One region of the Streptomyces sp. NPDC050263 genome, then DNA from elsewhere that is predicted to be linked to it. Evidence: predicted binding sites of a transcription regulator. Region 1 holds the regulator's gene; the other holds the start of a gene.
The links. Region 1 encodes HrcA, which represses chaperone genes, less so after heat shock. Its sites were predicted from a motif close to TTNGCACTCNGNNNNNCNGAGTGCNAA; they were not measured.
Positions count from the first base shown of each region.

Region 1 (11,217 bases):
CGGCGACATCGGCGAGCTCTCGCCCGACGGCTACCTGAAGATCACCGACCGCAAGAAGGACCTGATCAAAACCTCGGGCGGCAAGTACATCGCGCCCGCCGAGGTCGAAGGCCAGTTCAAGGCGGTGTGCCCGTACGTCTCCAACATCCTGGTGCACGGCGCCGACCGGAACTTCTGCACCGCGCTCATCGCCCTCGACGAGCTCTCGCTCATGGGCTGGGCGAAGGAGAACGGACTGGCCGGAAAGTCGTACGCCGACGTCGTCGCCGCCCCCGCGACGGTCGAGCTCGTCGACGGCTACGTCAAGCAGCTCAACGAGGGCCTCCAGCGCTGGCAGACGATCAAGAAGTTCCGGCTGCTGCCCCGGGACCTCGACGTCGAGCACGGCGAGATCACGCCGAGCCTGAAGCTGAAGCGGCCCGTCGTGGAGCGGGAGTACAAGCACCTCATCGACGAGATGTACGCCGGAGCGCGCGAGGCGTGACGCACCACCCGTATTAGGCCAGTGCGCCGGAGCGGGGGCGGAGTCCGAATGCTCGGATTCCGCCCCTCAACCGTGCGTCATCGAGCACGCGCGTACACACGTGTACACCTGCGCAGCACGCTTCTCGCTCATGACGGCCCACTTCGGTAACCCAGCGCTCATGGCCGGGATCGGTCTGTCACCCTGAGGGCATCCGAACCGTCCGGGGAGCTGCGCATGGGGGCCATTCCGACCCAACGGGAGACCGTCTCCCGTGCCGACGGCGCGCCCGCGCACTCGGGCGGGCTCCCGCACACCCGTACGACCCTGGCCGGCAGCCCCCTCGCGCCCGGCACCGCCCGCGACCTGGTCCGCGCCGCGCTGACGGAGTGGGCCGGCCCCGGCCTGCCCGGCCCCGGGGAGCTCGGCGAGCGGTGTGCGCAGGACGCGATACTCGTCGTCAGCGAGCTCGTCACGAACGCCGTCGTCCACGCCGGCACCGACGTCGAGCTGGTGTGCCGGCTGGAGGAGGAGCCCGGACACCCCGACGGCTGCCTCGCGGTCGTCGTCGAGGTCTCCGACCACCACCCCTCCCGCGCCCCACGCGACGGCGCGCCCGAACAGCCGCACGGGACACCGTCGTACGAGATGCCGGAGTACGGCCGCGGCCTGCGCCTGGTCGCCGCGCTCGCCGACGCCTGGGGGGTGACGTACCGCAGGGGGACGAAGACCGTGTGGGCGCGACTGGTGCCGAGCGCCGAGCCCTACGACCTCGGTCCGGTCGACGGCCCCGCCCCGGGCCTCCTCGAAGCCCTCGCCCCCGAGCCGCAGCCGGTCGGACGGGGCGACCCGGACTGGCTCAACCGCGGCGCCCTCTCCTTCCTCGCCGAGGCCTCCGACCTGCTCGCCGGACAGCTCGACGAGGACCTGGTGGCCGCGCTGACCGGCCAGCTCCTCGTGCCGCGGCTCGCCGACTGGTGCGCGGTCTGGCTGGAGGACGAGGTCGGCGGGCGCGGTGACTGGGCCGGCGGGCCCGGTCCGCGGCTGGCCCGGGTCTGGCACGGCGGCGAGCACCTCATCGAGGAACTGCGCCGCGCCCTGGAGAAGGATCCGCCGTGTCCGCCCGACGGCGGCCCGCAGTCCGGACCCGAGGCCTTCCCCTGGCCCGGCACGGTGCTCGGCCCGCGCGGCGCGTCGCTCGCCTACCGGCTGATCGCCGGCGGCCGCCCGCTGGGCACCCTGGTCATCGGCCGAGCCGGACTGCCCGCCTTTCCCGACGAGGTCACCGGGCTCGTCGAGGACCTCGGCCGCCGGGTGGCGCTCGCCATCGGCGCGGCCCGGCAGTACGCCCGCCAGGCCACCATCAGCGCCGTCCTGCAGCGCGGGCTGCTGCCCGGCGCGGTCGCGGAGATTCCCGGCGTGCACAGCGCCCTCGTCTACGAGCCGCGCGAGCAGGGCGGGCCGAGCGGCGACTTCTACGACCTTTTCCCGGCGGGCGACGGCCGCTGGTGCTTCGCGGTGGGCGACGTCCAGGGCAAGGGCCCGGAGGCGGCCGTCGTCATCGGCCTCGCCCGGCCCTGGCTGCGGCTGCTGGCCCGCGAGGGCTACCGCGTCGCCGACGTCCTGGACCGCCTCAACCAGCTCCTCCTCGACGACGCGACCGAGGCAGCCGACGCCGCCGCCCGCGCCTTCGTCGGCCCCGCCGGGCCGGGCGAGGGCCCGCAGACCCGCTTCCTCTCCCTCCTCTACGGCGAACTGACCCCCTTCGAGGGCGGCGTCCGCTGCACCCTCGCCTCCGCCGGCCACCCGCTGCCGCTGCTGCTCGCACCGGACGGCTCGGTCGCCACCGCAGGGCGCCCGCAGACCCTCCTCGGGGTCATCGAGGACGTCACATACACCAGCGACAGCCTGGAACTGCGGACCGGAGACAGCCTGCTGTGCGTCACCGACGGGGTCACCGAACGGCGGTCGGGCTCCCGGCAGTTCGACGACGGCGACGGCCTGGCCACCGCGCTCGCCGGGTGCGCCGGGCTCGACGCGGAGCTGATCGCGGCGCGGATCCGACGTCTGGTGCACGAGTTCGGCGAGCAGCCGCCGGAGGACGACCTGGCGCTCCTGGTGCTTCAAGCGGGATAGAGGGTTCGGGCGGGACAGTGGGTTCGGGCGGGACAGTGGGTTCGGGCGGGATGGCGGGTTCAAGCAGGACAGCCGGTTCGGGCGGGACGGCGGGTTCGGGCGAGGGAGACGGGGTGGTCGGACCCGGCGGATGTATCGTCCGTTTCGTGCCGATGGCGAAGAATGATGTATTTGACGCGCCCACCCGTCGACGCGTCCTGATCGCCGGCGCGGGGATCGGGCTGACCGTGACCGCCTGTACCCGTGAAGCCGATCAGCCGCAGGGCGCCCACGGGCCCGCCCCCCACGGCGTCCGCCAGGCCGGGGTGACGACCCCGCAACAGGCCACCGCGCTGCTGCTGGCGTACGACTTCGATCCCGAGCTGCGCGGCGCGGCGGGCGTGCGTGCGCTGAAGGCCGTGCTCGGCGCGTGGACCCGCACGCTGGTGGAGCGCGGGTCCGCCGAGGCCGCTCTCATCACCACCGTCGGCATCGGCCCCCGGCTGCCCGCCCGTCTCGGCGTCCCCGCGCCCGCCGCCCTGCGCGAGCTGCCGCCCTTCCCCGGCGAGCGTCTCGATCCCGCCCGCTGCGGCGGTGACGTGCTCGTACAGCTGTGTGCCGACAGCGCCGACGCCACCGAGGCGGCCGCCGCGACCCTGACCCGGCTGGCCGGGGACGCCCTGCGCCCGCGCTGGCGGCAGGCCGGCTTCCTGGCGCCGTCCCCCGACGCCGACGGCGCCCCACGCGACCTGCTCGGCTTCAAGAACGGCAGCGCCAACCCGACCCCCGAGGAGTGCGAACGCTGGGTCTGGACGGGCGACGCCACCTACCTCGTCGTCCGGCGCGTCCATCTGCGCGTCGAGGACTTCGCGCGGCTCTCCGTGCACCGCCAGGAAGAGATCATCGGCCGTCGCCGCGCGGACGGCGGCCCGCTGGAAGGCGGCCGGGACGCCCCGCCGCACTCCCACGTCCGCGCCGCCGGCCCCGGCCTCGACGCCGGCGCCCGGATGCTGCGCCGCGGCTACTCCTACGCCGACGGCCCCACCGACCAGGGCCTGCTGTTCCTCGCCTTCATGCGGGACCCGGCGCTCTTCACCCGGGTGCAGCGGCGGATGTCCGCGCAGGACGAGCTGAGCAGGTTCAGCGAGGCCCGGGGCTCGGCGGTGGCGTACGTCCTGCCGGGGGCGCGTCCGGGGCGGCCGCTGGGGGCGGAGCTGCTGGGCTGAGGCGTCGCGAGAAACGGGGCGGTGCCGACGTGCGGGACAATGGACCCCATGCCTTCCGCACTCCCCGACGGTGAGCCCGTCCCCACCGACGGTGCACTGCCCGCGCCCGCGCTCGTCGGCGCCGCCGACCGCCCCCTCGGGTTCTACCTGCACGTCCCGTACTGCGCGACCCGCTGCGGCTACTGCGACTTCAACACGTACACCGCCACCGAGCTGCGCGGCACGGGCGGGGTCCTCGCCTCCCGCGAGAACTACGCGGACACGCTGATCGACGAGGTCCGGCTGGCCCGCAAGGTCCTCGGCGACGACCCGCGCGAGGTCCGCACGGTCTTCGTCGGCGGCGGCACGCCGACCCTGCTGCCGGCGTCCGACCTCGTGCGGATGCTGGGCGCGATCCGCGACGAGTTCGGGCTCGCGGCGGACGCGGAGGTGACGACGGAGGCCAACCCCGAGTCCGTCGACCCCGCCTACCTGGCCACCCTCCGCCGGGGCGGCTTCAACCGGATCTCCTTCGGCATGCAGAGCGCCAAGCAGCATGTGCTGCGCGTGCTGGACCGGACCCACACGCCGGGCCGCCCCGAGCGTTGCGTGGCGGAGGCCCGCGCGGTCGGCTTCGAGCACGTCAACCTGGACCTGATCTACGGGACGCCCGGAGAGTCGGACGACGACTGGCGGGCCTCGCTGGACGCCGCGCTGGGCGCCGGCCCGGACCATGTCTCGGCCTACGCGCTGATCGTCGAGGAGGGCACGCAGCTGGCGCGCCGGATCCGGCGCGGCGAGGTTCCGATGACCGACGACGACGTCCACGCCGACCGGTATCTGATCGCGGACGAGGTGATGTCCGCGGCGGGCTTCGACTGGTACGAGGTCTCCAACTGGGCGACCTCCGCCGCCGGGCGCTGTCTGCACAACGAGCTGTACTGGCGGGGCGCCGACTGGTGGGGCGCGGGGCCGGGCGCCCACTCCCATGTCGGCGGGGTGCGGTGGTGGAACGTCAAGCATCCGGGCGCGTATGCGGCGGCGCTGGCGGAGGGGCGGTCGCCGGGGGCGGGGCGGGAACTGCTGTCGGAGGAGGACCGGCGGGTGGAGCGGGTGCTGTTGGAGCTGCGGTTGCGGGAGGGGGTTCCGTTGTCGCTGCTGAAGGAGGACGGTCTGGCGGCCTCCCGGCGGGCGCTGGCGGAGGGCCTGCTGGCCGCGGAGCCGTACGAGGAGGGCCGAGCGGTGCTGACGCTGCGCGGGCGGCTGCTGGCGGACGCGGTGGTGCGGGACCTGGTGGACTGAGGGTTTTTCGCCCCCGCCGCCCCTTCCCGTCCCATCCCTGGGGGCTGCCGCACCCAGACCCCCGCTTCGGCCCCGAAAGGGCCTCGTCCTCAAACGCCGGACGGGCTGAAAACTAGACGGTCACGAAGTCGATCAGTTCCTCGACCCTGCCCAGCAGTTCCGGTTCCAGGTCCCGGTATGAGCTCACTCGTGCCAGGATCGCCTGCCACACCGCCCCCGTGTTCTCCGGCGGCCAGCCCACGGCGCGGCAGACGCCCGTCTTCCAGTCCTGGCCGTGGGGGACGCGGGGCCATGCCTCGATGCCTACGGACGACGGTTTCACCGCCTCCCAGATGTCGATGTACGGGTGGCCCACGACCAGGGCGTGTTCGCTGGTGACCGACTGGGCGATGCGCCATTCCTTCGTGCCGGGGAGGAGATGGTCCACCAGGATGCCCAGCTTTGCGTCCCGGTCCGGGGCGAAGTCGGCGACGATCTTCGGGAGGTCGTCCACGCCCTCCAGGTACTCCACGACCACGCCCTCCACGCGGAGGTCGTCGCCCCAGACCTTCTCGACCAGCTCGGCGTCGTGCCGGCCCTCGACGTAGATGCGGCCGGCGCGGGCCACGCGTGCGCGTGCGCCGGGGACGGCCACCGAACCGGAGGCGGTGCGGGTGGGGCGTACGGGACCGGCTGAGGGCGGCCTGACCAGCGTGACGACGCGGCCCTCCAGCAGGAAGCCCCTGGGCTCCAGCGGGAACACACGGTGCTTGCCGAAGCGGTCCTCCAGGGTCACCGTGCCCGCCTCGCAGCGGATCACCGCGCCGCAGAAACCGGTGCCCGGCTCCTCCACCACCAGGCCGGGCTCCGCCGCGACCTCGGGGACGGGCCGGGGCTTCTTCCACGGCGGGGTCAGATCGGCGGAGTACTGGCGCATTCGGATGACGATAGGAGAAGCTCGGGCGCGATCAGGACGACACGCCGAATCTGGCCGCCAGCGCGTCCCGCTGGGCCCGGACGAACGTCGCGTCCACCACCGCCCCGTGACCCGGCACGTACAGCGCGTCCTCGCCGCCGAGGTCCAGGAGCCGGTCGAGGGCGGCGGGCCAGTGGGAGGGGACGGCGTCCGGGCCCGCCTGCGGTTCGCCGGACTCCTCGACCAGGTCGCCGCAGAAGACCACCTCCGGCGAGCCGGGGGCGGCGGGGACGAGGATCGCGAGGTCGTGGGCGGTGTGGCCCGGGCCCACGTTGGCCAGCAGGACCTGGCGGCCCTCGCCCAGGTCGAGGGTCCACTCGCCGCAGACCAGGTGACGGGGCCGGACCAGCGTGTCCACGGCCTCCGTCGCCGCGGTCTCGGCCAGGCCGCCTCGCACCGCGTCCGCCCGCAGCTCCTCGGCCGACACGGTGTCCACGCCCACCGCCCCGAAGACCTCGGCGCCCGCGAACGCGGCCGCGCCGAAGACATGGTCGAAGTGGGGATGGGTGAGCGCGAGATGGGTCACACGGCCGCCGGTGAGCTCCTCGGCCTGCGCCCGCAGCCGGGCTCCCTCCGCGAGGCTCGACCCGGCGTCGACCATCAGTGCCGCGCCCGCCCCGACGACCAGCCCGGCCGTGCAGTCCCAGCCCGGCAGCCGGCACATTCCGACCCCGGCCGCGACCCGCTCCCACCCGAGCTCTTCCCAAGTCACCGTCATACCGCGACGCTAGCCGTATATCGCCCCCGCCCGACCGACCGCCGTCGGCCGACCTTGCCCCGGGTGTACCCCACAGCCGTACACTGGGCCGGGGAACGCTGGCACTCGGATGTGACGAGTGCCAGGGACAGTGTCAGGGCAGGTGTCAGGACAGGCGCCCAGGGGACTGGGGACGACTTCTGGAGGTGTGCGCGGTTGCTGAGTGAACGCAGGCTCCAGGTGCTGCGCGCCATCGTCCAGGACTACGTCGGCACCGAGGAGCCGGTCGGTTCCAAGGCGCTCACCGAGCGGCACAACCTCGGCGTGTCCCCGGCGACGGTCCGCAACGACATGGCCGCCCTGGAGGACGAGGGGTTCATCGCCCAGCCGCACACCAGTGCCGGGCGGATCCCCACGGACAAGGGCTACCGGCTGTTCGTCGACAAGCTGGCCGGCGTCAAGCCGATGACCGGCCCGGAGCGCCGGGCCATCCAGAACTTCCTCGACGGCGCCGTCGACCTCGACGACGTGGTGGCCCGGACCGTTCGGCTGCTCGCGCAGCTCACCCGGCAGGTCGCGGTCGTGCAGTACCCGTCGCTGACCCGGTCCACCGTGCGGCACGTGGAACTGCTTCTCCTCGCGCCGGCCCGGCTGATGCTCGTGCTGATCACGGACACCGGGCGGGTCGAGCAGCGGCTCGTGGACTGCCCGGCGCCCTTCGGGGAGACGTCTTTGGCGGATCTACGCGCGCGGCTCAACAGCCGGGTCGCGGGCCGCCGGTTCGCGGATGTGCCGCGGCTGGTGGAGGACCTGCCGGAAGCCTTCGAGGCGGAGGACCGCGGCACGGTCACGACGGTGCTCTCCACCCTGCTGGAGACGCTCGTCGAGGAGAACGAGGAGCGGCTGATGATCGGCGGCACCGCCAATCTCACCCGCTTCGGACATGACTTTCCCCTCACCATCCGCCCCGTCCTGGAGGCCCTGGAGGAGCAGGTCGTGCTCCTCAAACTCCTTGGCGAGGCGGGGGATTCGGGCATGACCGTACGCATCGGTCACGAGAACGCCTATGAGGGACTCAACTCCACTTCGGTGGTGTCGGTCGGCTACGGTTCGGGCGGCGAGGCAGTCGCCAAACTCGGCGTGGTCGGACCGACCCGCATGGATTACCCGGGAACGATGGGAGCGGTACGAGCGGTGGCACGGTACGTCGGACAGATCCTGGCGGAGTCCTGAGTGGCCACGGACTACTACGCCGTCCTCGGCGTGCGCCGCGACGCGTCGCAGGAAGAGATCAAGAAGGCCTTCCGGCGGCTCGCGCGCGAGCTGCACCCGGACGTCAACCCGGATCCGAAGACCCAGGAGCGGTTCAAGGAGATCAACGCCGCTTACGAGGTGTTGTCGGACCCGCAGAAGAAGCAGGTCTACGACCTCGGCGGCGACCCGCTGTCCCAGGCGGGCGGCGGAGCCGCGGGCGGCTTCGGGGCCGGTGGCTTCGGCAACTTCTCGGACATCATGGACGCGTTCTTCGGGACGGCGTCGCAGCGCGGGCCGCGTTCGCGCACCCGGCGCGGCCAGGACGCGATGATCCGGCTGGAGGTCGACCTCGAGGAGGCCGCCTTCGGCACGACGAAGGACATCCAGGTCGACACGGCGATCGTCTGCACCACCTGCAGCGGTGAGGGCGCGGCGCCGGGCACGACCGCCCAGACGTGTGACATGTGCCGCGGTCGCGGTGAGGTGTCGCAGGTCACGCGGTCCTTCCTGGGCCAGGTCATGACCTCGCGGCCGTGTCCGCAGTGCCAGGGCTTCGGAACCGTGGTTCCCACGCCCTGCCCGGAGTGCGCCGGTGACGGCCGCGTCCGCTCCCGTCGCACGCTCACGGTGAAGATCCCGGCCGGTGTCGACAACGGCACCCGGATCCAGCTGGCGGGCGAGGGCGAGGTCGGCCCCGGCGGCGGTCCCGCCGGCGACCTGTACGTGGAGATCCACGAGCTGCCGCACGCGATGTTCCAGCGCCGCGGCGACGACCTGCACTGCACGGTCACGCTCCCGATGACGGCGGCCGCGCTCGGCACGAAGGTGCCCCTGGAGACGCTGGACGGTCTGGAGGAGGTCGACATCCGGCCCGGCACCCAGTCCGGCCAGTCGATCCCGCTGCACGGCCGGGGCGTCACGCATCTGCGGGGCGGCGGGCGCGGCGATCTCATCGTGCACGTCGAGGTGCAGACGCCGAGCAAGCTCGATCCCGAGCAGGAGCGGCTGCTGCGCGAGTTCGCGAAGCTGCGCGGCGAGGAGCGGCCCACGGGTCAGTTCCAGCCCGGGCAGCAAGGCTTGTTCTCGCGGCTGAAGGACGCCTTCAACGGGCGCTGAGCCCCGGGCGGAGGCCGCCGCAGGGCGACTGAAAGATGGCCGAAAGACGACCGAAGGGTACGGGCCACCGGCACGCATGCCGGTGGCCTATGCCGTTGGACGGCCGGATTCGGACTTGTTCGGAGGACGTGACAACATGCCGTCATGTCCTCCGCACTGACCGATCTCTTCCCGCATCCGATCGTGCAGGCCCCGATGGCGGGCGGTGTCTCCGTCCCGCAGCTCGTCGCGGCCGTGGCCGAGGCGGGCGGGCTCGGGTTCCTCGCCGCCGGATACAAGACGGCCGACGGCATGTACCAGGAGATCAAGCAACTGCGGAGTCTCACCGGCCGCCCCTTCGGCGTGAACCTCTTCATGCCGCAGCCCGAGTATCCCGGTGCGAGCACCGGCTCCACCGGAGCGGCCAACGCCGCGCCCCCTTCTGGCGCCGTCGAGGTCTACGCCCATCAGCTGGCCGGTGAGGCCGCCTGGTACGAGACCGAGCTCGGCGACCCCGACAGCGGCCGTGACGACGGCTACGACGCCAAGCTCGCCGTGCTGCTCGACAACCCCGTGCCGGTGGTGTCGTTCCACTTCGGCGTCCCGAGCCGCGAGGCGCTGGACTCCCTGCGCCGCGCGGGAACGTTCACCCTGGTCACCGCGACCACCGTCGACGAGGCCCTCGCCGTGGAGCGGGCCGGCGCCGACGCGGTGATCGTGCAGGGCGTCGAGGCCGGCGGCCACCAGGGCACCCACCGGGACAACCCGGAGAACGACCGCGCCGGCATCGGCCTGCTCTCCCTGGTCGCCCAGGTCCGCGCGTCCGTCGGCCTGCCGATCGTCGCCGCGGGCGGCCTCATGCGCGGCAGCCAGATCGCCGCGGTCCTCGCGGCCGGCGCGAGCGCGGCCCAGCTGGGCACCGCGTTCCTCGCCACGCCCGAGTCCGGCGCGCACGCCGTGCACAAGCAGGCGCTGACCAACCCCCTGTTCGTCCGCACCGAGCTGACCCGCGCCTTCTCCGGCCGCCCGGCCCGCGGCCTGGTCAACCGCTTCCTGCGCGAGCACGGGCCGTACGCGCCCGCCGCCTACCCGGAGGTGCACCACCTCACCTCGCCGCTGCGCAAGGCGGCCGCCAAGGCGGGCGACGCGCAGGGCATGGCCCTGTGGGCGGGCCAGGGCCACCGGCTGGCCCGCGAACTGCCCGCCGGGCAGCTGGTGGAGGTCCTGCTGTCCGAACTCGTCGAGGCCCGGACAGCGTTGTCGGAGCTCGCAGTGGACGCTCCGGCGGACCTGGACGGCGGCGACCGATGACCGCGCCCGTCTTCGTCGTGGACGAACTGCCCGCCGGCCGCGCCGAGTTCGTGCTGGACGGTCCCGAGGGCCGGCACGCCGTCTCCGTGAAGCGGCTGCGGGCCGGCGAGGAGGTCGTCCTGACCGACGGCGCCGGACGCTGGGCGCAGGGCGAGGTCGTCGCCGCCGAGGGCAAGGACCGGCTGGTCGTGCGCCTGGCAGAGGTGATCGAGGAGGCCGTCGAAGCGCCCCGGATCACCGTCGTCCAGGCCCTGCCCAAGGGCGACCGGGGTGAGCTGGCCGTCGAGACGATGACCGAGACCGGCGTCGACGCGATCGTGCCGTGGGCGGCCGCGCGCTGCATCACGCAGTGGAAGGGGGAGCGCGGGGCGAAGGCGCTCGCCAAGTGGCGGGCCACCGCCCGCGAGGCCGGCAAGCAGTCCCGCCGGGTGCGCTTCCCCGAGGTCGCCGAGGCCGCGACGAGCAAGCAGGTGGCGGCACTTCTGGCGCGGGCCGACTTCGCCGCCGTCCTGCACGAGGACCGCGACTACCGCAGCGAGCCCCTCGCCCTCGCCCAACTCCCCACCGAGGGCGAGATCGTGGTCGTCGTGGGCCCCGAAGGGGGCGTGTCGCCCGATGAGTTGGCGCTCTTCGAGGAGGCGGGCGCGAAGGCGTACCGGCTCGGGCGGAGCGTCCTGCGCACCTCGACCGCCGGCACGGCGGCCGCGGCCCTGATCCTGGGCAGAACCGGCCGCTGGTCCTGACCTGCCGACCGTGAGCGCGGTCCCGAGCGTGGCCGCATACGGGCTACCGCGCCGCCCGGTCGAGTGGCACGCTGCCC
Region 1 is NZ_JBFAKW010000022.1:40,267-51,483, reverse strand. Features, by position in the region: gene AB0J04_RS13375 (AMP-dependent synthetase/ligase) at 1-484, shown strand, start outside; gene AB0J04_RS13370 (SpoIIE family protein phosphatase) at 701-2,599, shown strand; gene AB0J04_RS13365 (Dyp-type peroxidase) at 2,752-3,804, shown strand; gene hemW (radical SAM family heme chaperone HemW) at 3,853-5,085, shown strand; gene AB0J04_RS13355 (DUF3097 domain-containing protein) at 5,198-6,001, opposite strand; gene AB0J04_RS13350 (MBL fold metallo-hydrolase) at 6,033-6,758, opposite strand; gene hrcA (heat-inducible transcriptional repressor HrcA) at 6,954-7,970, shown strand; gene dnaJ (molecular chaperone DnaJ) at 7,971-9,107, shown strand; gene AB0J04_RS13335 (nitronate monooxygenase) at 9,252-10,397, shown strand; gene AB0J04_RS13330 (16S rRNA (uracil(1498)-N(3))-methyltransferase) at 10,394-11,140, shown strand.

Region 2 (11,217 bases), on a different contig from region 1:
GGTGGGCGGCGCGCAGGGCGGCGAGGGCGGTCGGGACCAGCGTCGAGCTGCCGCTGGGGAAGGAGACCAGGCGGACCCGGCCCGCCCGCAGTCCCGCGATCGCGGCGACCTCCTCCTCGGCGGCGGTCAGCCCGGACAGGATGCCGACCGCATGCCGGACGAGGGCCTCGCCCGCCTGGGTCAGCCGCATCTCGCGGCCGCTGCGGACCAGCAGGGGCGTGCCCACGGAGGCCTCCAGGGCCTTCATCTGCTGGCTGACGGCCGGCTGCGTGCAGCCCAGTTCGCGCCCGGCCGCCGAGAAGGAGCCGGTGGCGGCCACGGCACGCAGGACGCGGAGATGACGGGCCTCGATCATCCGTCGAGGATAGCCGACCATAAGCAAGTCTTGGGTCACGGCGCGAATAACGCGTCGACACTTTGATCCACATCGCCTACCGTTGCCGGTATGAGGCTTCTGTCTGTCAATCTGGGCCGCCCGAAGGCCGTGCCGTACACCGATCAGCCGCAGGGGCTGACCGGGATCGACAAGCAGCCGGTCGAGGGGGCGGTGCGGGTCTTCGCGCCCGGGCCGAAGGGGGAAGGCGGCAGCGGTCTGGCCGGGGACACGGTGTGCGACCTGCGCCATCACGGCGGGGACGACCAGGCGGTGTACGCCGTCGCGCGCGAGGACCTCGACGACTGGGGGCGCGAGCTGGGGCGCACGCTGGCCAACGGCGCGTTCGGCGAGAACCTCACCACCGAAGGGCTCGATGTCTCCGACGCGCGGATCGGCGAGCGCTGGCGGATCGGCGCCGAGGTGGTGCTGGAGGTGAGCGCCGGGCGGATCCCGTGCCGCACCTTCCAGGGCCACCTGGGCGAGGAGCGGTGGGTCAAGCGGTTCACGCAGAAGGCGGCGACGGGCGCGTACCTGCGGGTGATCGTGCCCGGTGAGATCCGCGCGGGGGACGCGGTGGAGATCGTCCATGTGCCGGAGCACGACGTGACGGCGCGGATGCAGTTCCGGGCCGTCACCACGAACCGGGAACTGCTGCCCCGGCTGCTCGCGGCGGGCGAGGCACTGCATCCGGAGGCGCTGGCGAACGCCCGCAAGCACGTCGAGAAGTACGGGGGTTGAAAGGACCTCACCGGAGGGGCCGCACGGGAGCGGCGCACACGCCGCCTTCACGTTCGGGAGGCCGCGTGCAGAGAACGGACGCGGACACTCCGGGTCACTAACCTTGCGGCATGACAACGGCTCTCATTACGGGTTCGACCGCGGGGATCGGCGCCGCGTTCGCGCGCAGACTGGCGGCGGACGGGCACGATCTCGTCCTCGTGGCACGGGACACCAAGCGGCTGCGCGAGCAGGCGACCGAGTTGCACGACCGGCACGGCATCGAGGCGGAGGTGCTGACGGCCGACCTGGCGACGGACGACGGCATCGAGAAGGTCGCCGCCCGGCTCGGCGACCGCAAGAACCCCGTCGACCTGCTGGTCAACAACGCCGGCTTCGGCAACAAGGGCCGCTACCTCGACGTCTCCATGGCCGACGAGCTGAAGATGCTCAAGGTGCACTGCGAGGCGGTGCTGCGGCTGACGTCCGCGGCGACGGCGGGGATGCGGGAGCGCGGGCGCGGGGGCGTCGTCAACGTGGCCTCGGTGGCGGCCTTCGTGCCGCGCGGGACGTACGGGGCGTCCAAGGCGTGGGTCGTGCAGTTCACGCAGGGCGCGGCGAAGGATCTGGCCGGTACGGGCGTCCGGCTGATGGCGCTGTGCCCCGGGTTCGTGCGCACGGAGTTCCACGAGCGGGCCGGGATGGGCACGGACAACATCCCGGGCTGGATGTGGCTGGACGCGGACAAGCTGGTCGCTGCGGCGCTGCACGATCTGGCGCGCGGGAAGTCGCTGTCGATCCCGGACCCGCGCTACAAGGCGCTGATGGGGCTGGTGAAGGTCACGCCGCGGTCGCTGCTGGGCGGGATCAGCTCGAAGACGGGGCGGAAGTACGGGCCTCAGTGACAGCCCGTGGGCAGTGGTCGGGTGACATCGGCGCTCCGGTGGGTAAATAGGACTCGAGGGAACCGGACCCAGGGGGGCCGGAGGCGGTGTCATGACGTTCGTGCAGCTCATCGACTGTAGGACCAGCCGGTTCGACGAGATGGATCGGCTGATGGACACATGGGTCGAACAGACCAAGGGGAAGCGGACGGCGACGCACGCGGTGGTCGGCAAGGACCGCTCCGACGCGTCGCACTTCATCGAGATCGTGGAGTTCCCGTCGTACGAGGAAGCGATGCGGAACTCGAACCTTCCGGAGACCGACAAGGTCTTCCGGGAGCTGGTGGCGCTGTGCGACGAGATGCCGACGTTCACGGATCTCGACGTCGTACGGGACGAGCAGTTGTACGCGGACACGGCTCGGCGGTTCTTCGAGACCATCGGCGCCCGGGGTGAGCTGCCGCCGCTCGACGGGCTGGTCGCCGAGGACTATCACGATCATGATCCCGCCAATGAGCAGGACACCATGGGGATGGACGCGATGCGGCGGGAGATCGAGCGGTGGCGGGGCGGCTTCGACTTCGCCTTCTCCCTGGACGACCAGTTCGGCGAGGGCGACCGCGTGTGCAACCGGTGGAGCTGGAGCGCGACCCACACGGGCGACTTCGTCGGGATCCCGGCGACCGGGCGGAAGGTCACCATGACCGGGACGACTGTCTTCCGGTGCCGGGAGGACGGAAAGATCGTCGAGGGCTGGTGGCAGTACGACCGGCTCGGGCTGATGGGGCAGCTGGGCGTGCTGGACGCGCTGGAGCAGTAGCGCGACCATGGAAGACGCTGAGGCCCGACGCCCCTTGTCTGCAGGGTGCCGGGCCTCAGTGGGCATGGGCGGCGATCGACGGCTGCTGGTGGTGGGCGGCTGGAGTTCCCGCTGTGCCGGTCCGACACGGCGGTCGACGCGTGTCGGACCACGGCGAAGGCCCGAGGTCCCTTTCGGGACTTCGGGCCTCGATACTGCCGGGTGTACCGACGCGGTGCGTCAGTGGGAGTGGCCGTGGCTGTGACCGCCGGCGGCCGGCTCTTCCTCTTCCTTCTTCTCGACGACCAGGGTCTCGGTCGTGAGGAGCAGGGAGGCGATGGAGGCGGCGTTCTCCAGGGCGGAGCGGGTGACCTTGACCGGGTCGATGACGCCGGCCTTGACCAGGTCGCCGTACTCGCCGGTGGCGGCGTTGAAGCCCTGGCCCTTGTCGAGCTCGGCGACCTTGGAGGTGATGACGTAACCCTCCAGGCCGGCGTTCTCGGCGATCCAGCGCAGCGGCTCGACGGCGGCCTTGCGGACCACGGCGACACCGGTGGCCTCGTCGCCGGTCTTGCCGAGGTTGCCCTCGAGGACCTTCACGGCGTGGACGAGCGCGGAGCCGCCACCGGAGACGATGCCCTCCTCGACCGCGGCGCGGGTCGCGGAGATGGCGTCCTCGAGACGGTGCTTCTTCTCCTTCAGCTCCACCTCGGTGGCGGCGCCGACCTTGATCACGCACACGCCGCCGGCCAGCTTCGCGAGGCGCTCCTGGAGCTTCTCGCGGTCCCAGTCGGAGTCCGTGTTCTCGATCTCGGCCTTGATCTGCGCGACGCGGCCCGTGACCTCGGAGGAGTCGCCGGCGCCGTCGACGACCGTGGTGTCGTCCTTGGTGACGGTGACGCGGCGGGCGGAGCCCAGCACGTCGACGCCGACCTGGTCGAGCTTGAGGCCGACCTCCTCGGAGATGACGGTGGCGCCGGTGAGGACGGCCAAGTCCTGGAGCATCGCCTTGCGACGGTCACCGAAGCCCGGGGCCTTGACGGCGACCGCGTTGAAGGTGCCGCGGATCTTGTTGACGACGAGGGTGGAGAGCGCCTCGCCCTCGAGGTCCTCGGCGATGATCAGCAGCGGCCGGGAGGAGTTGGTCTGGATGACCTTCTCCAGCAGCGGCAGCAGGTCGGAGATCGAGGAGATCTTGCCCTGGTTGATGAGGATGTAGGGGTCCTCGAGGACGGCCTCCATGCGCTCCTGGTCCGTCACGAAGTACGGCGACAGGTAGCCCTTGTCGAAGGCCATGCCCTCGGTGAAGTCCAGCTCCAGACCGAAGGTGTTGGACTCCTCGACGGTGATGACACCGTCCTTGCCGACCTTGTCCATCGCCTCGGCGATGAGCTCGCCGACCTGCGTGTCCTGGGCGGACAGCGCGGCGACGGCGGCGATGTCGGCCTTGTCCTCGATCGGGCGGGCCGAGGCGAGCAGCTCCTCGGAGACGGCCTTGACGGCGGCGTCGATGCCCTTCTTCAGGGAGGCCGGGGAGGCACCGGCGGCGACGTTCTTCAGGCCCTCGCGGACCAGCGCCTGCGCGAGCACGGTGGCGGTGGTGGTGCCGTCGCCCGCGATGTCGTTGGTCTTGGTCGCCACCTCCTTCACCAGCTGGGCGCCGAGGTTCTCGTACGGGTCGTCGAGCTCGACCTCACGGGCGATCGTGACACCGTCGTTGGTGATGGTGGGAGCGCCGAACTTCTTGTCGATGACGACGTTGCGGCCCTTGGGGCCGATCGTCACCTTGACCGTGTCGGCAAGCTTGTTGACGCCGCGCTCGAGGGCGCGACGGGCGTCCTCGTCGAACTTCAGGATCTTCGCCATGGGAGCGGTTCAGCCCTCTCGGAAAACGTGGGTGAAACGAACTGCGCCCCCAGCACCCGGCTTCACTGAGTCGCGGGGGCCGGGGGCGCAGTTCACTGCAAAACCGGGTGAATTACTTCTCGATGATCGCGAGCACGTCGCGAGCCGAGAGGACGAGGTACTCCTCGCCGTTGTACTTCACCTCGGTACCGCCGTACTTGCTGTACAGGACGACGTCGCCGACCTTGACGTCGAGCGGCAGGCGCTCGCCGTTCTCGAAGCGACCCGGACCAACGGCGAGGACGGCGCCCTCCTGGGGCTTCTCCTTCGCGGTGTCCGGGATGACCAGGCCAGAGGCGGTGGTCTGCTCGGCGTCGAGCGGCTGGACCACAATGCGGTCCTCGAGCGGCTTGATGGCAACCTTGGAGCTGGTGGTCGTCACGATCCGACCTCCCCCTTCGGAGATCTCACGGGGCTAACTGTCTGAGGTGGCGACCAGGTGGATCCGTCGTCGCGGGTGCCGGACCTGCCCGTCGCTATTGGCACTCTCCAGGGGTGAGTGCCAGAAGCGAGACTATGACCGCGGTTAGCACTCGGTCAAGCGGAGTGCCAATGCCCGCGGCGCGTCGGCGGGAAATCGGCCCTGGAGGGGCCTTGTCCTCAAGCTCCGGACGGGCTGAAAGACAGACACCCGCCTCGCGCCGGAAAGTGCTCTCAGACGTAGTCCTCCAACCGCCCCACCGTCAGGCCCTGCTCCTGTACCCGTCGCAGGAGTCGGGTCGTGCGTTCTCTCAGGCCGGGGCCCGGCGACTCGTCCGGGGCCACGGCGATGATGTCGCCGGGGTGGAGGTGGTGCGGGCCGTGGGTGTAGGCGAGGTCGGCGGGGCCCATCGAGACGCGCCACAGGACGATCGCCGTGATGCCGCAGTCGGCGGCGGCGCGGCGGGTGGTGGTGTCGTAGACGCCGTACGGCGGGCGGAAGAGGCGGGGGCGCAGGCCGAAGCGGGCGCGGAGTTTGTCCTGCTGGCCGCAGATCTCGGCGCGCTGGCCGGCGTAGGGCAGGCCGCGCAGGGCCGGGTGGTCCAGGGTGTGGTTCTGGATGTTCGCGCCGACCGACTGCAGCCGGGCGAAGTGCGCGTAGCCCGGGCCCACCACGCTGTCCGTGAGGAACATGCTCACCGGGAGGCGCAGTTCGCGGACCATGTCGATGAAGCGGGGGTCGCGCTCGGCGCCGTCGTCGTAGGTGAGGAAGACGACCTTGTCGGCGGTCGGGATGCGGTCGACGACCGGGGGGAGGGCCGCGCCCGGGCTGCCCGCCTGCGAACGGGACGGGTCCTTCGGGGCCGGGGCGAGCGGGGCCGTCAGGCCCCAGCGGCGGTAGGGGGCGGGCTCGGCCGGGCCGGGCGGATGCACCCGGGCGGCGGCCTTCTTGCCCAGCCGTTCGATGGGGTCGACGGACTGGGCGCAGCCGGTCAGGGTCGTCGTCGCCAGAACCGTCGCCAGAGCCGTCGCCAGGATCAGCCGTACGGTCGTCGGGCCCCGCCGCGTCCTCACAGGTAGTCCTCCAGCCGGGCCACCGCGTACCCCTTGTCCGTGACCTTGTTCAGGAAGCGGCGGACCATGTCGGGCATCGAGCCCTTCCAGTCCTTGCGGCCGCGGAAGTGGCTCAGGACGATGTCGCCGGGGTGGAGGTCCTGGTCCCACTCGCGGTACTCCCAGTGGTCGACGAAGACCTCCTCCGCCCAGAGCGGGGCGTAGCGCACGCCGCAGGTCTTCGCGGCGCGCAGGCTGTCCTGGTCGTAGTTGCCGTACGGCGGCCGGAAGAGGGCGGGGCGCTCGCCGTAGCGCTTCTCGATCACGTCCTGCATGCCGCAGATCTCGCGCTTCTGGCGGGCGTAGGAGAGGGCGGGCAGGTAGGGGTGGTGGAGGGTGTGGTTGTTCAGGCCCACGCCCAGATCCCGCATCTTCTTGAAGTAGCCGTAGTCGTCCTTGACCAGGTAGTCGCTGAGGAACGCGGTGTACGGGATCTTCAGCTCGCTCATCATGCGCAGGAACGCGGGGTCCTTCTCGGCGCCGTCGTCGATGGTGAGGAACACGATCCTGTCCTTGGTCGGGATCGTCGTGAAGACCGGCGGGAGACCGAGTTCCTCGTGGTCGGCGACCTCGAAGCCCTTGCGGGTCGTGATCTCCGGCTTGTGCGCGGGCGGCGCGGGAGGTGTCAGCGGGACCTTCTTCAGGCCCCAGCGCCGCGCGGCGGCCACCCGGGCCTGCTGGGCGGCGCGGAGCCGGGCGGCGTACGAGTGCAGGGCGCGGGCGGGCGGCGCGGCGGACTCCGCCTGCTCGGGCGGCTGGCCCGGCGCGGGGCTGGCTCCCTTGCCCACCCCGCCGCTGCCCACCCCGCCGCCGGCCCCTCCCCCGGCCCCCGCGCAGCCCGTCGCGATCGAGGCCAGGGCGAGGAGGCCGACGACAGTCCTGAGACCGGCAGGCCTGAGACCGGTACTCCGGATGCGCGTCCGAGCGCGGAGGCCCTGAAAACGTCCGCACTTGTCATCATCTTGTACGACAGATCCCATGGCGCCGGATCCTCGCAGCCACCGACCCGGAAGCCCGCCCGACACCGCCGCCGAAGCGTCCACCGTCCACCGACTGGCCCACAGCGGCTGCCGGGGTGGCCGACAATGGCCTGGTGAACGACCTCGCTCCCCTCCTCACCCCCGAGGGCCGCGCCCTCCTCGACCTGGTGCGCGGCACCGCCCCCGCCGACGAGCTCGGCGTCGCCACGCGGTTGCGGCGCGAGCATCCCGCCGAACTGGTGTCCGCGGCGCTCGGTCAGGCGCGGCTGCGGCAGCGGGCGGCGGTGAAGTTCGGGGCCGAGGACGCGGAGCGGATGTTCTTCACGCCCAACGGGGTGGAGCAGTCGACGCGGGCGAGCGTCGCCGCATACCGGGCCGAGTGTTTCCATGCGGTGGGCATCCGCTCCGTCGCCGACCTGTGCTGCGGGATCGGCGGGGACGCCATCGCGCTCGCCCGGGCCGGGATCCGGGTGCTGGCCGTGGACCGGGATCCGCTGACGGCGGCGGCGGCCCGGGCCAACGCCGAGGCACTCGGGCTCGATGACCTCATCGAGGTGCGGGAAGCGGACGTCACCGAGGTGGACACCGGCGGCTACGACGCCGTCTTCGTCGATCCGGCGCGCAGGGGCGGACGCGGGCGCGTCTTCGATCCGGAGAGCTACTCGCCGCCGTTGTCGTGGGCCGTCGAGGCCGCCCGCAAGGCGCCGTGCGGCGTACTGAAGATCGCGCCGGGCATCCCCCACGAGGCGATCCCCGCGGATGCCGAGGCCGAGTGGGTCTCGGACAGGGGCGACGTCAAGGAAGCCATGCTGTGGTTCGGCGCGCGAGTGACGCCCGGTGCCCGGCGGGCGATGCTGTTGCCCTCGCAGGCCGGGGTGTGGGCCTCGCCCGCCACCATGCTGCCCGACCCCCGGGTCCGCCCCGTCGGACGGTACTTGTACGAACCCGACGGCGCCGTCATCCGGGCTCACCTCGTCGCCGAGGTGGCCGCGGGCCTGGAGGGCGGGCTGATCGACCCCACCATCGCCTACGTCACCGCGGACGAGCTGCACGTGACCCCGTACGCCTCCGCCTATGAGATCACCGATCAACTCCCGTTCAACGTCAAGAAGTTGAAGGCGCTGTTGCGGGAGCGGGAGGTGGGGATCCTGACCGTGAAGAAGCGGGGGTCGGCGGTGGAACCGGAGGAACTGCGCAGGAAGGCGCTGCCCAAGGCGCACGGGCGGAACTCGGCGACCGTGTTCATGACCCGGGTCGCGGGGGCGCCGACGATGTTGATCGGACGGCCGGTCTAGGGGGCTTCTGATGGATCTCCGTGGGAGAAGGAGCGGCGTTCGGTGCGTGCTCTCGGTGTGCCGGGCGAGAGTCCTCGTAGCGGAGCTACTAGGGCTTTCGCCCGGTGCGGCGAGAGTGCGTGCCGGGCGTCGCGACGCCGCGGAGATCCATCAGAAGCCCCCTAGGGCCTGTCCGGCCCTGGTCGGCCTCTTCGGCCCGGCGCAGCAGGAGTTGCCGTTCCCGTTCGTTGCGGGCCAGCGACGCCGCCCGGGTGAACTCCGCCTTCGCCTCCGTCGCCCGGCCGAGGCGCAGCAGCAGGTCGCCGCGGACGCTTGGCAGCAAGTGGTAGTCGCGCAGGGCGGGTTCGGCGGCGAGGGCGTCGACGACGGCCAGGGCCGGGGCCGGGCCCTCCGTCATCGAGATCGCCACCGCGCGGTTCAACTCCACGACAGGGGACGGGGATCGGGCGGCGAGGAGCCCGTACAGGGTGGCGATCGTCGGCCAGTCGGTCTCGTCGTAGGTGTAGGCGTGTGCGTGGCAGGCGGCGATGGCTGCCTGGAGGGCGTACGGGCCGGGGGCGCCGGTGGCTGTGGCGTCGGCGCGGTTCAGGGCGGTGATGCCGCGGGCGATGAGCAGGCGGTTCCAGCGGCGGCGGTTCTGGTCCTTGAGGAGGACGGGGTCGCCGTCCGGGCCGGTACGGGCGGCCGAGCGGGACGCCTGGAACTCCAGCAGGGAGGCCAGGGCGTGCACTTCGGGTTCCTTCGGCATCAGCCCGCTCAGGAGGCGCGCCAGGCGCAGGGCGTCCTCGCAGAGGCTCGGGCGCAGCCAGTCGTCGCCCCCCGTCGCCGCGTACCCCTCGTTGAAGATGAGGTAGATGACGTCGAGGACGGAGCCGAGCCGGGCCCCGCGGTCGGGGCCGTAGGGGACCTCGAAGGCGACGTTCCTGGTGGCCAGGGTGCGTTTGGCGCGGACGATGCGCTGGGCGACCGTCGGTTCGGGGACCAGGCAGGCGCGGGCGATCTCGGCGGTGGTCAGGCCGCCGAGGAGGCGGAGGGTCAGGGCGGTGCGGGCCTCGGCGGACAGGACCGGGTGGCAGGCGGTGAAGACGAGCCGGAGGAGGTCGTCGTCGATGTCGTCGGGGTCGGCGGGCTCCTCCGGCGGGGGCGTGTCCGACAGGTCCCGGCCGATCTCGGCGAGCTTGCGGGCGTAGTTCTCCCGGCGCCGGATCAGGTCGACGGCGCGGTGCCGGGCGGTGGCCGTCAGCCAGGCGCCCGGATTGTCGGGCACGCCGTCCCGCGGCCACTGCTCCAGCGCGGCGACCAGCGCGTCCTGCGCGAGTTCCTCGGCGATGCCGACGTCGCGGACCGTGCGGGCGACGGCCGCGATGACACGGGGCGACTCGAGCCGGAAAACGGTCTCGACGACGGTACGGGAATCGGTGGCGGTACGGGAATCGGTGGCGGTACGGGAATCGGTGGCGGTACGGGGGTCCGAGGCAGGCTGTCGTTCCACAGCCCACCATCGAACACCCGGAGCGCGTTCAGACCAAGAAAGGCTCGACCGGAGGGCTCAGCCCTCGGCGATCTCCCGCACCTCGCAGGTCACCGTCCAGAACTCCTCGTGGACCTTCAGGAAGCGCTTCGTCCACTCGAGGGCCTCGGCCATGTCCTTGCACTGCATGAGCGCGTAACCGCCGACGACCTCCTTGGACTCGGTGAAGGGTCCGTCGGTGACGGAGATCTTCCCGCCCTCCCAGTGCACACGGGCGCCCTGCGCGGAGGGGGTGAGCCCGGCGGTGTCGAGCATGACGCCCGCCTTGGTGATCTCCTCGATCAGCTCGCCCATCCGCTGCATCAGCTCGGGGCTGGGGCCCTCCGCGGGGGCGTCGGCCTCGTCGATCTTCACAAGCGACAGGTAGCGGGGCATGGTGACTCCTCGGGTCCGGCGGGCCGGGTCCTTCCCGGCCTCTCACCCCTGCGTCGAACGGGAGACGGCCGGATCGACACCCTCGCCGGAAATTTCCGAGGAGATTTCCCGCTACCGGAGCGACTCCCACAGCTCGCTCGCCGCCGGTTCCTGCGCCACCACCCGGTTGGGGTCGGACGGGGCCGTCACCACCGGCACGGTGACCGTCTCGACCCGGTCGGCCGTCAGGCTCTTGAGGCTCTGGCCGAGTTCCATCAGTTCGGAGAGGGAGTTCAGGCCGGTGTCGGTGGTCAGGCTGCCGGTGATCGCGTCGGCGACCTCGTAGAGCTTGGCCGGGCTGGTCAGCAGGTTCGTCGAGGCGATCTGCTCCAGCAGGGCCTTCACCAGCTTCTGCTGGAGTCCTATCCGGCCGAGGTCGCTGCCGTCGCCTATGCCGTGCCGGGTGCGGGCCAGGGCGAGAGCCTGGGCGCCGTCGAGGTGATGGGTGCCGGCCGCGAGCTTCAGGTGGCTGTCGTCGTCGTCGATGTCTTGGTCCGTCGTCACCGTGACGCCCCCGAGGGCGTCCACCAGTTCGGCGAAGCCCGAGAAGTCGACCTCGATGTAGTGGTCCATACGGACGTCCGTGATCGACTCGACCGTCTTGACGGCGCACACCGGACCGCCCACCGAGTAGGCGGTGTTGAACATGACGCCGTACGCCACCGCCGTCGAGCCGCCGTCGGCCAGTGGGCAGGAGGGGCGGGTGACGAGGGTGTCGCGCGGGATGCTGACGACCGTGGCCGTCGTGCGGCCGGCGTCGATGTGCACGACCATCGCCGTGTC
Region 2 is NZ_JBFAKW010000056.1:24,430-35,646, forward strand. Features, by position in the region: gene AB0J04_RS24370 (LysR family transcriptional regulator) at 1-355, opposite strand, end outside; gene AB0J04_RS24375 (MOSC domain-containing protein) at 446-1,114, shown strand; gene AB0J04_RS24380 (SDR family oxidoreductase) at 1,225-1,998, shown strand; gene AB0J04_RS24385 (ester cyclase) at 2,090-2,797, shown strand; gene groL (chaperonin GroEL) at 3,017-4,642, opposite strand; gene groES (co-chaperone GroES) at 4,755-5,063, opposite strand; gene AB0J04_RS24400 (polysaccharide deacetylase family protein) at 5,336-6,175, opposite strand; gene AB0J04_RS24405 (polysaccharide deacetylase family protein) at 6,172-7,017, opposite strand; gene AB0J04_RS24410 (methyltransferase domain-containing protein) at 7,308-8,489, shown strand; gene AB0J04_RS24415 (sigma-70 family RNA polymerase sigma factor) at 8,578-9,981, opposite strand; gene AB0J04_RS24420 (YciI family protein) at 10,039-10,395, opposite strand; gene AB0J04_RS24425 (LCP family protein) at 10,507-11,217, opposite strand, start outside.
Region 2: a site for HrcA is predicted at 4,692-4,718, ahead of groL (chaperonin GroEL). Genes of this name have one in related genera too.